DNA from 3 places in the Streptomyces sp. SS8 genome. Region 1 is predicted to be linked to each of the others. Evidence: riboswitches for the same ligand, from Rfam matches in the RefSeq annotation. Region 1 holds a riboswitch; each other region holds the start of a gene.
What was found. Region 1 has a riboswitch for cyclic di-AMP ahead of ACW69E_RS21950 (M23 family metallopeptidase). Riboswitches for the same ligand answer to the same signal wherever they lie in the genome.

Region 1 (4,342 bases):
GCGGCCCGTTCCCGGTCGGCCCCGCACCGGTCCGGCCCTGTCCGGCCCGTTCCGGTTCGGTCCGTTCCGATCCGTTTCGACTCGAAGGGCAACACCATGGCAGAGCGCCGTGTCACCGTCGGCTGGCCCGAGGGCCTTCACGCCCGCCCCGCCGCGGTCTTCGTCCGCGCCGCGACCGCCTCCGGCGTCCCCGTCACCGTGGCCAGGCCGGACGGCGAACCGGTCAACGCCGCCTCGATGCTCTCGGTGCTGGGACTGGGCGTGGAGGGCGGCCAGGAGATCGTGCTGGCCTCCGCCGCCGAGGACGCCGACGCCGCCCTGGACCGGCTGGCGAAGCTGGTCTCCGAGGGGCTGGACGAGCTGCCCGGAGCCCTCTGAGCCGCGCGGGCCGGCGAGCCGGCCGCGGTCCGGGCCCGCATACGGCACTGGACACGGGCCCGGAACGAAACGCGACGGATACCACCGACGGAAATCCACCGGCAAAGGCTGCGGGGCGAGCGACCCCGCAGCCTTTTCCCGCACCCGGAACTTTCCCGGCATGCATTCCCCGCGTATTCCCGTCCTGTGTACACAATTTCTGTTACGAATTGTCACACGGTGTGTTTACGGCGTGTTTCGCTCTCCTCACGGGGATTTCCCGGCGGCCGTCGCGCGGCCACCGGACGCTGCTCACGGCGCACCGCGACGGAGCGCTCCACGTGCTCGCCGGCCAGGACGCGCGCCCCTTCCGCGTCGCCGCGCGCGACGGCGTCCACGATGGCTCCGCGCTCGCGCCACACGGCGACCGCGCGCAGCGGCGGTTCCGCGGCGTACACCCAGGTGATCTTGCGGCGCAGCTGGGTGAGCAGCGAGGCCAGGCTGGGGCTGCCCGACGCCCGGGCCAGCGTCTCGTGGTACCAGTCCTCCAGGACGCCCAGGTCGGACAGCCGGCCGCTCTCCGCCCGCTGCAGCCCCAGTCGGACCAGCCCCCGCAGGACCCTCAGCTGCGCCTCGGTGCGGCGCCGGGCGGCCCGCGCCGTGCCCAGCGGCTCCAGCAGGGCGCGGATGTCGAGCAGGTCGGCGGCCTCCTGCTCGGTGGGCCGGGCGACGCAGGCGCCCGCGTGGCGGCGGGAGACGACGAACCCCTCCGACTCCAGGGTCCGCAGTGCCTCGCGCACCGGGACGCGCGAGACGCCGTAGCGTCTGGCGAGGAGTTCCTCGGTGAGCCGGGCTCCGGGCGGGAAAACACCACGGACGATGTCGTCACGGACCGCGCTGCACACCATGTGCGCGGAAATGCGCATGGGCCGACCTCCACCGCCGTCTCCATGTTCCCCGAAGTACCGCAGAGTGGAACTGTATTCCACTGGAACGCGTTTTCCGATGCCCGCCGGGAAACAGGCGTGAAAACATCCGCCGCGCGACCTCACGGGTCGCGCGGCGGATGCCGGTGTGTGACGGGCGCGGCTGCCCGGCGCCCTGCGGGCGGGGTCCGTCAGACGTCGACGCCCTTGCCCGCCAGGTAGGTGATCGGGTTGAAGTCCGATCCGTAGTAGGCGCCGTTGCGGGCCTCGAAGTGCAGGTGCGGGCCGGTGCTGTTGCCGGTGGAGCCGACCGCGCCGATGTGCTGGCCGCCGTCGACCTTCTGGCCCGCCGAGACCTTGGTGGCGGACAGGTGGGCGTACTGGGTGTACTTGCCGTCGTCGTGGCGGATGACGACCTGGTTGCCGTACGCGCCGCCCCAGCCGACCGTCACCACGGTGCCCGGGCCGACGGACCGCACCGGGGTGCCGGTGTTGGCGGGGAAGTCGATGCCGCTGTGCTTGCCGGAGGACCAGGAGGCGCCGGCCTGCTTGTAGGCGGTGGTGGTGTCCACGCCCGCGACCGGGTCGACGTAGCCGGTGGCCGAACGGCGCTCGGCGGAGCGGTCGGCGCGCTCGTTCGCGCGCTTGGCCTCGGCGGCCTCGCGCTTCTCGGCGGCGGCCTTCTCGGCTTCGCGCTTCTCGGCCTCGCGCTCGGCGGCGGCCTCGCGCTCGGCGGCGGCCTTCTCCGCCTCCTCGGCCTTCTCCTCGGCGGCGTCGGCGACGCGCTGCTGGGCCTGGGCCTGGGCCCTGACGTCGTCGGCGATCGTGTCACCGACGGCCATGGCCTGGACGAAGCCCAGGGCGTAGGTCCCCGAGCCCCCCTCCGGAGCGGCGATCGCGGGAGCGGCGGCGCCGACCACGCCGGTGACGGTCAGGGCGGCGGCTCCGGCCAGGCCCACGCGGGTGCGCATGGAGCGGCTGGAGAGGTGGTGCTTCTCGGTGAGGCTCTCGGTGAGCCCGGTGAGCTTTCCGGCCAGCTTCTCGGCGAGCTGCGCGGTGGCACGGGTGAACGCCATGGGTGGCGTGCTCCTTTCCTTCCTTCTCGCCTACCGGGTTAGCTGTCGGGTTCGGAGCAGGAAGGTCTCCTACGGGCGCACGGCCCGATTCACCCCAGGTGCCTCGGAAGAGGACCGCTCCCGCGTGTGAAGGACGGGAGGGTGGGTCCCCGGCTCCCCCGCTCGGGGGACTCGGCGATCACTGCCGTCGGCCGCGGTCGCGGTCACTTCTGACGGCCAGCGAGATCGACGCTAAACGGACAAATTTGAGCGAGCAAGCAAAAAGCTGCTTTTGTAGGCCATGCCACATGAGCCACCCACCGGAACGGCTCAAAACCGGACATACGTAGGGCCCTTGGTGTGGCTTCCCACCAAGGGCCCTACGCTGTGCGACCGCCACGGGACGGCCGGGGATCACTGGTCCGTGACGACCGTCACCTCTCCGATGCCCAGGTCGCGCACCGTGTCGGCGATCTGTGACGCGTCTCCCACCAGCACCGTCACCAGGCGGTCCGCGGGGAAGGCGGCCACGGCCGCCGCCGTCGCCTCCACCGTGCCGGTCTCGGCGAGGCGGGCGTACAGCTTCGCCTGGTAGTCGTCGGGGAGGTGCTGTTCCACCTGGTCGGCGAGGGTGCCGGCGACGGCCGCCGCCGTCTCGTAACGCAGCGGGGCCACCCCCACCAGGTTCTGCACGGCCGTGTCGCGCTCGGCGTCGGTGAGACCCTCCTGCGCCAGGGTGCGCAGCACGCGCCACAGGTCCTCCAGAGCGGGACCCGTCACATCGGTGGCCACCGAACCGTTGATCGCCAGCATCGAGGCGCCGGTACCCTCGGGCGAGGAGCGCAGCACCTGGGCGAAGGCCCGCACGCCGTAGGTGTAGCCCTTCTCCTCGCGCAGCACCCGGTCCAGGCGGGAGGTGAGCGTGCCGCCCAGGCAGTACGTGCCCAGCACCTGGGCGGGCCAGACCCGGTCGTGCCGGTCGGGGCCGACCCTGCCGATGAGCAGCTGGGTCTGCACCGCTCCGGGCCGGTCCACGACGATCACGCGGCCGGTGTCGTCCGCCGTGATCGGCGGGACCGGGCGGGGCCCGGCGGCCGCGCCCTTCCAGTCGCCGAGGGTCTCGGCCAGTGCCTTGTCCAGGTCCACCCCGGTGAAGTCGCCGACCACCACGGCCGTGGCCGTCGAGGGCCGCACGTGCTCCGTGTAGAAGGCGCGCACCGCCTCGGCGTCGATGTTCCTGATGGTCTCCTCGGCTCCCTGGCGGGGACGCGAGAGCCGGGAGTCGGCCGGGAACAGCTCCTTCGACAGCGCGATGGCCGCCCGGCGGGCGGGATTGGCCAGCTCGTGCGGGATCTCGTCCAGGCGGTTGCGCACCAGCCGCTCGACCTCGCCCCCGGGGAAGGCGGGGGCGCGCAGCGCGTCGGCGAGCAGGCCCAGCGCCCTGGTCAGCCGGGAGGCCGGGACCTCCAGGGAGACCCGTACACCGGGGTGGTCGGCGTGTGCGTCCAGGGTGGCGCCGCACCGCTCCAGCTCGGCGGCGAACTCCTCGGCGCTGTGCCGGTCGGTGCCCTCGCTCAGCGCCCGGGCCATGATCCCGGCCACGCCCTCCCGGTCACGGGGCTCGGCCTCCAGCGGCGCGACGAGGTTGACCTCGACGGCCACGACCTTCTGGCCGGGGCGGTGGCAGCGCAGCACGGTCAGCCCGTTGGGCAGCTCACCACGCTCGGGGGCGGGGAACGCCCACGGCCTGGGCTCGCCGCCGCGGGGCTGGGGGTGGAACTCCATCGACATTCCGTTCTGGGCCGTGGCGTCGCTCACTGAGCGGCCTCCTGGTCGTGGGTGTCGGCGGCGGTGCCGGTCTCGGAGACGGTGGCGCCCTCGGAGACGTCGGCCGCGGTGTCGGGGGCGGTCGCCTGGGTGGGCTCGTAGATCAGCACCGCGCGGTTGTCGGGGCGCAACCGGGCCGCGGCCACCTCGCGCACCTCGTCGGCGGTGACCTGGAGC
Region 2 (4,342 bases), on a different contig from region 1:
CGTCACCACGCCCGATCCCTCGGTGTCCTCGTCCGGAATCTGGTCGGAGTCGGCGACGAGTGCCACCTGCTCCAGGAACTCCGCGAGCGTGCCCGGGTTCTCGCCGCGCTCCTGCTCGAACTCCAGCGCCACGGCGGCCAGTTCCTGGAGGTTCTCCACCCGGGTCTCGTCCTGCGGATCGGTGGAGGCCTGAAGCTCCGCCAGGTATCCGGTGCGCTCCAGCACCGCCTCCACCACGGTCGCCGGCCCGGCCCCGGACTCCACGACCGTGCGCAGGTCCTCCATCAGCGCGTTGAAGCGCTTGACGGCGTTGGCCGAGCGGGCCGCCATGCCGTACGCCTCGTCGACCCGGCGCAGCGCCTGCGGGAAGGTGATCCTCTCGCGCAGCGCCAGCGCCTCGATCATCGCCTCGGCCCGGTCGCCGATGCCGCGCTTGGGGACGTTGAGGATGCGGCGCAGCGGCACCGCGTCCTCGGGGTTGGCCAGCACCCGCAGGTACGCCAGGACGTCGCGGACCTCCTTGCGCTCGTAGAAGCGCACTCCGCCGACGACCTTGTACGGCAGGCCGACCCGGATGAAGACCTCCTCGAAGACACGGGACTGGGCGTTGGTGCGGTAGAAGACGGCGACGTCGCCCGCCTTCGTCTCGCCCGCGTCCGTCAGCCGGTCGATCTCCTCGGCGACGAACTGCGCCTCGTCGTGCTCGGTGTCGGCCACGTAGCCCGTGATGCGCGAGCCCGCCCCGGCGTCGGTCCACAGGTTCTTCGGGCGGCGGTTCTCGTTCCGCTCGATGACGGCGTTGGCGGCCGAGAGGATGGTCTGGGTGGAGCGGTAGTTCTGCTCCAGCAGGATGGTGGTCGCGTCCGGGTAGTCCTCCTCGAACTGGAGGATGTTGCGGATGGTGGCGCCGCGGAAGGCGTAGATCGACTGGTCGGCGTCGCCGACCACGCACAGCTCGGCGCGCCCGCCTCCGGCCGTGTCCCCCTCGTCGCCGTCCACGCCCACCAGCTCCCTGATCAGGGTGTACTGGGCGTGGTTGGTGTCCTGGTACTCGTCGACCAGTACATGACGGAAGCGGCGGCGGTAGTGCTCGGCGACGTCGGGGAACGCCTGGAGCAGGTGGACGGTCGTCATGATGATGTCGTCGAAGTCCAGGGCGTTGGCCTCGCGCAGCCGCGCCTGGTACATCGTGTACGCCTCGGCCAGCGTCTTCTCGAAGCCTCCCCCAGAGCCTCCGGCCTGGGAGGTGCCCCCAGTTGCCCGCGCCGCGAAGTCCTCCTCGTCGACCAGCTCGTTCTTCAGGTTCGACACCTGGGCGCTGAACGACTTGGGCGGGAAGCGCTTGGGGTCCAGCTCCAGATCGCGGCAGACCAGCGCCATCAGACGGCGGGAGTCGGCGGCGTCGTAGATCGAGAAGCTGGAGGTGAAACCGAGCTTCTTGCTCTCGCGCCGCAGGATGCGCACGCACGCGCTGTGGAAGGTGGAGACCCACATCGACTGCGCGCGCGGGCCGACCAGCTCCGCCACGCGCTCCTTCATCTCGCCCGCGGCCTTGTTGGTGAAGGTGATCGCGAGGATCTCCCCGGGGTGGACGCCGCGCGCGCCCAGCAGGTGCGCGATGCGGTGGGTGAGCACCCGCGTCTTGCCGGATCCGGCGCCCGCGACGATCAGCAGGGGCGAGCCGGTGTGCACCACGGCGGCGCGCTGCTGGTCGTTGAGCCCCTCCAGCAGGGCGGCCGGGTCGACGACGGGACGGGCCGCGCCGTTGCCGTAGTAGGCGTCGCGCGCCCCGCCCGCGCCGAAGGCGCCCGCGAAGAGGTCGTCGGGGACACCGTCCTCCGGCGGCGCGGACGCCTCCTCCGGCGGGGGCGGCGGCTCCTCGTCCCCGGAGGGCTCGAGGTCGGCCAGGAAGCTGTCGTCGAAGAGGCTGCTCATCGCCGTCGAGTCTAGGACGCCGTGCCGCCGGGCGGGGCGGCGCTCCTAAGATGGCGGGCATGACCGACCTCCCCGCGCCCCGCCCCCGTCCCGGCTCGGAACTGCGCGCCGGGCACACCGACCGCGAGGCGGTGGCCGAACGGCTGCGCGAGGCCGCCGGCGACGGCCGCATCGACCTGGAGGAGCTGGACGAGCGGCTGGAGAAGGCCTTCGCCGCCAAGACCTACGGCGATCTGGAGGCACTGGTCGCGGACCTGCCCGGCCAGGAGGCCGAGGGCCTGGCCCCGAGCGACCGGGAGCCGCTGTCGCTCAGGACGGTCGCCGGGGACATCCGGCAGGACGGCCACTGGGTGGTGCCGGAGCGGGTCACCGCCAAGACCACGCTGGGGCGGATCGTGCTCGACTTCACGCGGGCGGAGTGCCGCCACCGCGAGGTCCTTCTGGAGCTCGACGCGGGGATGGGCGAGATAAAGGTCGTCGTGCCGCGCGGCTGGACGGTGCGGACCGAGGGGGTCACCTCCGGAATGGGCTCCGTCCGCAACCGGGCCACCGAACCGCCCGTGCCCGGCATGCCGGTGCTGCGGATCAGCGGCGGCACCAAGGTGGGGACGATCGCCGTACGCCACCCGTACCGCTGGCCCGGGCGCCGCTCCCGCGACTGAGCACCGCCGCTCCGGCCGCTGCCGGCCCCTCCGGCCAGGGCGAACGGGCCGGCAGCGGCCGGAGACTGCCGAAACGGACGATAACCGACCGATAACGAATCGGTTTCGGGATATACCGAACACCAGTCTTCACAAGGGCCCCACCAGTGCTCTACGGTCCAGCGTCAGGCGGCCCGGACCCCTCGCCGGCGACAGCGCCGGCACGGGCGGCCTCCGCCGAGCCCGGCCGTGCGGCCGGGGCCGGGGACCCACTCCCCACGGGGTGAATCGGGCCCGCGGGCCCGTAGGGCGAAACTTCCGACGCCCGAACCCGTCAGCTAACCCGGTAGGCGGTGTTCCACGGAAGGAGCGCTCGCCTTGGCGTCGCACCGCAGACCGCGTACCCCTCTGCTGTCCCCCGCCTCCCGGCGCGGAGCGGTCGGACTCACCACCGCGGCCATCGCCTCCGCGACCCTCCTGTCCCAGGGGCCCGCCCATGCCTCGCCCGGGGACGGCAGGCCCTCCGTCGAGGAGGTCCGCGAGCGGGTGGACGCGCTGTACCGGGAGGCGGGCAGCGCGACGCAGAAGTACAACGCGGCCAAGGAGAGGACGGACGAGCAGCGCGAGAAGGTCGACCGGCTCCTGGACGAGGCGGCCGAGCGCGCGGAAAAGCTCAACGACGCCCGCCGGAAGCTGGGCGGCTACGCCACCGCGCAGTACCGCACCGGAGGGGTCTCCGGCACCGCGGTGCTGCTCCTGTCCGACAACCCCCAGGACTTCTTCGGCCAGAAGCACCTGATGGACCGGATCACCGACCGCCAGCGGCAGGCCGTCGACGACTACCGGGACCAGCAGCGCGCCGTCCAGAAGAAGCGTTCGGAGGCCTCGGCGAGCCTGGCCGAGCTCACCGACGCCCAGGAGGAGCTGGCGGACACCAGGAAGACCGTCCAGGGCAAGCTGGCGCAGGCCCGCAAGCTGCTGTCCGAGCTGACCGCCGAGGAGAAGGCGCGCCTGGCCGCCGCCGAGCGCAAGCGGCAGGAGGAGGCCCGTCGCAAGGCGGCCGCCGCCGCTGCCGAGCGCGAGCGGCAGGAGGAGGCCCGCCGCGAGGCCGCCGCCGGGAGCGAGGAGCAGGCCGAGGCTCCGGCGGACAGCGGCACGGACACGGGCACCGGCGGTGGCACCGCGGACGACTCGTACACCGCGAAGGCCGACAAGGTGCTCGCCTTCGCCGAGGCCCAGCTCGGCAAGCCGTACGTCTGGGGCGCCACCGGCCCCAACTCCTACGACTGCTCGGGTCTGACGCAGGCCGCCTGGCTCAGCGCCGGCGTCTCACTGCCGCGCACCACCTACGACCAGGTGGAGGCGGGCACCCGGATCGCCAGGGCCGACATGCGGCCGGGCGACCTGGTCTTCTTCTACGACGACATCAGCCACGTCGGCATCTACGCGGGCGGCGGCCAGATGATCCACGCGCCGAAGCCGGGCGCCGAGGTGCGCTACGAGTCCATCGACAACATGCCCTTCCACAGCGCGGTCCGTCCGGCCTGAGACGAACGGAGGGCGGCGGTGCCTCGCACCGCCGCCCTCCGCCCGCTGTACGTGCGCCGGCTACACCCACATGACGGCGATGAAGATGTTGGCGACGGTGAGCAGGCCGATGGTGCCGAACAGCGGCGCGGGCAGCCGCTCCTCGTCCCGCTTGACGTAGACCAGGCCGAGGATCGCCACCAGCAGGGCGAGCTTCACGCCGATCTTTATGTGGTTGA
Region 3 (4,342 bases), on a different contig from region 1:
CGACCAGTCGGCCCATCTGCACACCGACATCCCGCGGCTGCGCGCGGGCGGGGTGGGCGCGCAGTTCTGGTCGGTCTACGTGCGCACCGACCTGACGGGCGACGCCGCCGTCAGCGCCTGCCTGGAGCAGATCGACGTGGTGCGGCGGCTGGCCGACCGCCACCCGGCCGACCTCAGGCTCGCCCTCACCGCCGACGACATGGAGGCGGCCCGCGCCGAGGGCCGCATCGCCTCCCTGATGGGCGCCGAGGGCGGCCACTCCATCAACAACTCCCTGGCCACACTGCGCGCCCTGTACCGGCTGGGCGTGCGCTACATGACGCTCACCCACAACGACACCATCGACTGGGCGGACTCGGCCACCGACGCACCCCGCCACGACGGCCTGACCCGCTTCGGCGAGGAGGTCGTGCGGGAGATGAACCGGCTGGGGATGCTGGTCGACCTCTCCCATGTGGCGCCCGCCACCATGCGCGACGCCCTGCGCGTGACGACGGCGCCGGTGGTCTTCTCGCACTCCTCGGCCCGCGCGGTGTGCGACCACCCGCGCAACATCCCCGACGACGTGCTGGAGCGGCTTCCGGTCAACGGCGGTGTGGCGATGGCCACATTCGTGCCGAAGTTCGTGCTGCCCGCCGCCGTCGCCTGGACCGAGGCCGCCGACGAGAACATGCGCGCCCACGGCCTCCACCCCCTGGACGGAACCGAGAGGGGCCTGGCGGTCCAGCGCGCCTACGAGGAGGCCAACCCGCGCCCGGTCGCCACGGCGGCGACGGTCGCCGACCACCTGGACCACATGCGCGAGGTCGCGGGCATCGACCACATCGGCATCGGCGGCGACTTCGACGGCACGGCCTTCACCCCGTCCGATCTGAGCGATGTGTCCGGATACCCGCATCTGGTGGCCGAGTTGCTGGACCGCCGCTGGTCCGAGGCCGACCTCGCCAAGCTCACCTGGAAGAACGCGGTGCGCGTGCTGCGCGACGCGGAGGCGGTCGCCCGTCACGAGCGGACCAGGCGCGGCCCGTCCATCGCCACCATCGGACAGCTCGACGGGTAGCTCCCCGGCCCCTTCGTGATTCAACTCACGAGCCGGCCCTCCCCGGTGCGTCGCTCTGCGTGCCGGAGGAGGGCCTTTCGCGTTATCCGTCCTGGCAGTGGAGGAAAGTGACGCCGCGTCAGGGATGGATCCCGCCACTCTTCGAGAGGTGAACACAGCGGACGGTGATGATCGGATGATCGTCAAAGCCTTCGAAACGGGCGTCCTGTGATTCATCGGCTTGTATCGGCGGAAACGATGTGTCTACCGTTCTGGCCGTGCCGTACGAATGTGCGGCGGCCCGCTGTCGAACGCCGAATCCTGTCAACGGCGGCGGGCTGGACCATCCACACCACCCGATGGCAGGAGCGGGGGACCCAAGGTAAGTCGCCGTCCCGGGCCGCGAGGCCCGTACGGGACGGCTTGGGGTGAAGCCATGCCGCGGCACGCACCGCGGCGCACATGGCCGGGCAACTCCAGCCCGAACCCGACAGCTCACCTCGCAGGCGTAGGAGAAGGAGCACACCTATGTCCGCACGCGGACGTCACCGTCGTATGCGCAACAGCCGCCTCACCCGTCTGTCGCTGGCCATCTCCGTGGGCGGCGCCGGCATGGCCCTTCCCCTGGTGACCGCCGGCGGGGCCAGCGCCGCCTCCGTCGACACCTGGGACAAGGTCGCCCAGTGCGAGAGCACGGGCAACTGGTCCATCAACACCGGCAACGGCTTCTACGGCGGCCTGCAGTTCACCCAGAGCACCTGGGCCGCCTTCGGCGGCACCGAGTACGCGCCGCGTGCCGACCTCGCCACCAAGGACCAGCAGATCGCCGTCGCCGAGAAGGTGCTGGCGGGGCAGGGCCCGGGCGCCTGGCCCGTGTGCTCGGTCAAGGCCGGCCTGACCAAGGGCGGTCCCGCCCCGGCCGTCTCCCCCGACGGCCGGAGCAACCCGACCGAGCAGAAGGAGCAGGCCCCGGCCGCCGCTCCGAAGGCCGAGGCCAAGCCTGAGGCCAAGCCCGAGAGCAAGCCCGAGGCCGAGCCGAAGCAGGAGAAGAGCGAGGCCGCGCCGCAGCGCGCGGACCGCGGTGAGCGCGCCCACGGCCACAGCCACGACCACGGCACCGGCGAGGGCACCTCCTACGAGGTCGTCGGCGGCGACACCCTCTTCAAGATCGCCGACGCCCAGGGCGTCCAGGGCGGCTGGGAGCGCGTCTACGAGGACAACCGCCAGGTCATCGGCGACAACCCGAACCTGATCTTCCCGGGCCAGGAGCTCACCCTGGGCGGCGCCGCCGCCCAGCAGAAGGCCGCGGCCAAGCCCGAGGCCAAGCCGGCTCCGAAGCCCGAGAAGGCCGCTCCGAAGCCCGAGAAGACTGAGAAGGCCGAGGCCGTGCAGCAGTCGGCCGAGCGTGCCGACCGCAGCGACCGCGGTGCGGTCACCGGCTACACCGCCCCGGTGAACGCCGCCCCGTCCGGCTCCTACAAGGCCGCGGGCGCCCGCTGGTCCAACGGCCACACCGGTGAGGACTTCGCCGCCGCCTCCGGCACCCCGGTGAAGGCCGTCACCAACGGCACCGTGGTCTCCGCCGGCTGGGGCGGTGCCTACGGCAACCAGGTGGTCATCCGCCACGAGGACGGCCGGTACAGCCAGTACGGCCACCTGTCCTCGCTGTCGGTCAGCGCCGGCCAGTCGGTCAGCACCGGCCAGCAGATCGGCGCCGTCGGTTCCACCGGCAACAGCACCGGCCCGCACCTGCACTTCGAGATCCGTACCGCCCCCGGTTACGGCTCGGACATCAACCCGCTGGCCTACCTGCGCGCCAACGGCGTCAGCATCTGAGGGTCCTGACCCTCACCGACCCGGTCCACCCGGGTCCGGCCTCCTGACCGGACCCGGGCCCGGAGCCGGTCGGAAGGCGGGCGGGGCAGGGGTGTTCACACACCCCCGCCCCGCCCGCCTCTTCTTTTCCCGCCTCCGCCCGCGCGCCCGGTTCACCGGCGCGCCCCGCCCCCGCACGCTCCCACGGGCGGCCGGCTCACTCGACGCAGAGGCAGAAGGGGTGCCCGGCCGGGTCGCGGTAGACGCGGAAGTCGCGCTCGCCCCCGTCACCCTGGAGGAGTTCGGCCCCCAGTTCCAGCGCCTCCCGCTCGGCCGCGTCCAACTCCTCGCGAGGCACGTAGAAATCGAGGTGGAACTGCTGCGACCGCTCGGCGCTCGGCCACTGCGGCGGCACATGGCCGCGCGCCTCCTGGAAGGCGAGCCTCCGGCCCTCCAACGCGCCCGAGTCGAACGTCACCTCCACCCACCTGCCCTCGCCCTCGGTCTTCCCGCCCAGCAGCCGTGCGTAGAAGTCGGCGAGCTTCCCCGGCTCGGGGCAGTCCAGTACGAGAACGTCCCGCAGCGTGGTGATGGCCATGGTGCCCTTCCCTCCTGTGTCGTGGATCACTGCCTCTGCTACCCGGCCTGCCGCCTGTTGACGACCTGATCCGGGAACGCGCACCGCGGTGGCCGACGGAACCGGCCACGCCTGGAGGCGCGCGAGGCGCACGACCGCCGCTGGGCGGGCGTACTACGACAGGAGCCCGGCGGGCCTTGGTGCGCCGGCGCACCAAGGCCCGCCGCGGCGGCCGGGCGAAGACGCGGACGTACCGCGCGCGGCGTCGTTCCGCGGCCGAGCCGCCCCGCGAGGGCCCGGCAGGCCCGCCGGCGTAAGCCCGCGGGCGGGGAGCGGCCCTACGCCGTCGGTCGGCCCAGCGCGCGGAAGGACCAGCCCGCCTTGCGCCACAGGGCCGGATCGAGGGTGTTGCGGCCGTCCAGGATGCGCTTGTGCGCCACGGACTGCCCCAGCGCCTCCGGGTCGAGCTCCCGGAACTCGCGCCACTCCGTCAGATGCAGCACCACGTCCGCCCCGCGCACCGCTTCCGGCGCGCTGCCGGCGTAGCCGAGGGTGGGGAAGACCCGCCGGGCGTTCTCCATCCCCTTGGGGTCGTAGACCGTCACCTGCCCGCCCTGCAGATGGATCTGGCCGGCGACGTTCAGCGCCGGCGAGTCCCGCACGTCGTCGGAGTCCGGCTTGAAGGTCGCGCCCAGCACCGCCACGCGCTGCCCCAGGAACGCGCCGCCCACCGTCTCGCGGGCCAGCTCCACCATGTGGGAGCGGCGGCGCATGTTGATCGAGTCCACCTCGCGCAGGAACGTCAGCGCCTGGTCCGCGCCCAGCTCGCCCGCCCGCGCCATGAACGCGCGGATGTCCTTGGGCAGGCAGCCGCCGCCGAAGCCGATCCCGGCGCGCAGGAACTTACCCCC

Region 2: linked by a shared signal. The riboswitch ahead of ACW69E_RS18965 (NlpC/P60 family protein) and the one ahead of ACW69E_RS21950 (M23 family metallopeptidase) in region 1 are both predicted to bind cyclic di-AMP.
Region 3: linked by a shared signal. The riboswitch ahead of ACW69E_RS12975 (transglycosylase family protein) and the one ahead of ACW69E_RS21950 (M23 family metallopeptidase) in region 1 are both predicted to bind cyclic di-AMP.

What each region holds. Positions count from the first base shown of each region.
Region 1 is NZ_JBSVCZ010000025.1:10,004-14,345, reverse strand. Features, by position in the region: gene ACW69E_RS21960 (HPr family phosphocarrier protein) at 97-378, shown strand; gene ACW69E_RS21955 (GntR family transcriptional regulator) at 591-1,283, opposite strand; gene ACW69E_RS21950 (M23 family metallopeptidase) at 1,475-2,359, opposite strand; cyclic di-AMP (ydaO/yuaA leader) riboswitch at 2,373-2,546, opposite strand; gene ACW69E_RS21945 (M16 family metallopeptidase) at 2,753-4,129, opposite strand; gene ACW69E_RS21940 (M16 family metallopeptidase) at 4,153-4,342, opposite strand, start outside.
Region 2 is NZ_JBSVCZ010000019.1:109,905-114,246, forward strand. Features, by position in the region: gene pcrA (DNA helicase PcrA) at 1-1,935, opposite strand, end outside; gene ACW69E_RS18960 (DUF1707 SHOCT-like domain-containing protein) at 1,995-2,597, shown strand; cyclic di-AMP (ydaO/yuaA leader) riboswitch at 2,802-2,944, shown strand; gene ACW69E_RS18965 (NlpC/P60 family protein) at 2,955-4,124, shown strand; gene ACW69E_RS18970 (hypothetical protein) at 4,185-4,342, opposite strand, start outside.
Region 3 is NZ_JBSVCZ010000011.1:38,372-42,713, reverse strand. Features, by position in the region: gene ACW69E_RS12980 (dipeptidase) at 1-1,060, shown strand, start outside; cyclic di-AMP (ydaO/yuaA leader) riboswitch at 1,345-1,563, shown strand; gene ACW69E_RS12975 (transglycosylase family protein) at 1,568-2,875, shown strand; gene ACW69E_RS12970 (VOC family protein) at 3,072-3,452, opposite strand; gene ACW69E_RS12965 (UDP-glucose dehydrogenase family protein) at 3,770-4,342, opposite strand, start outside.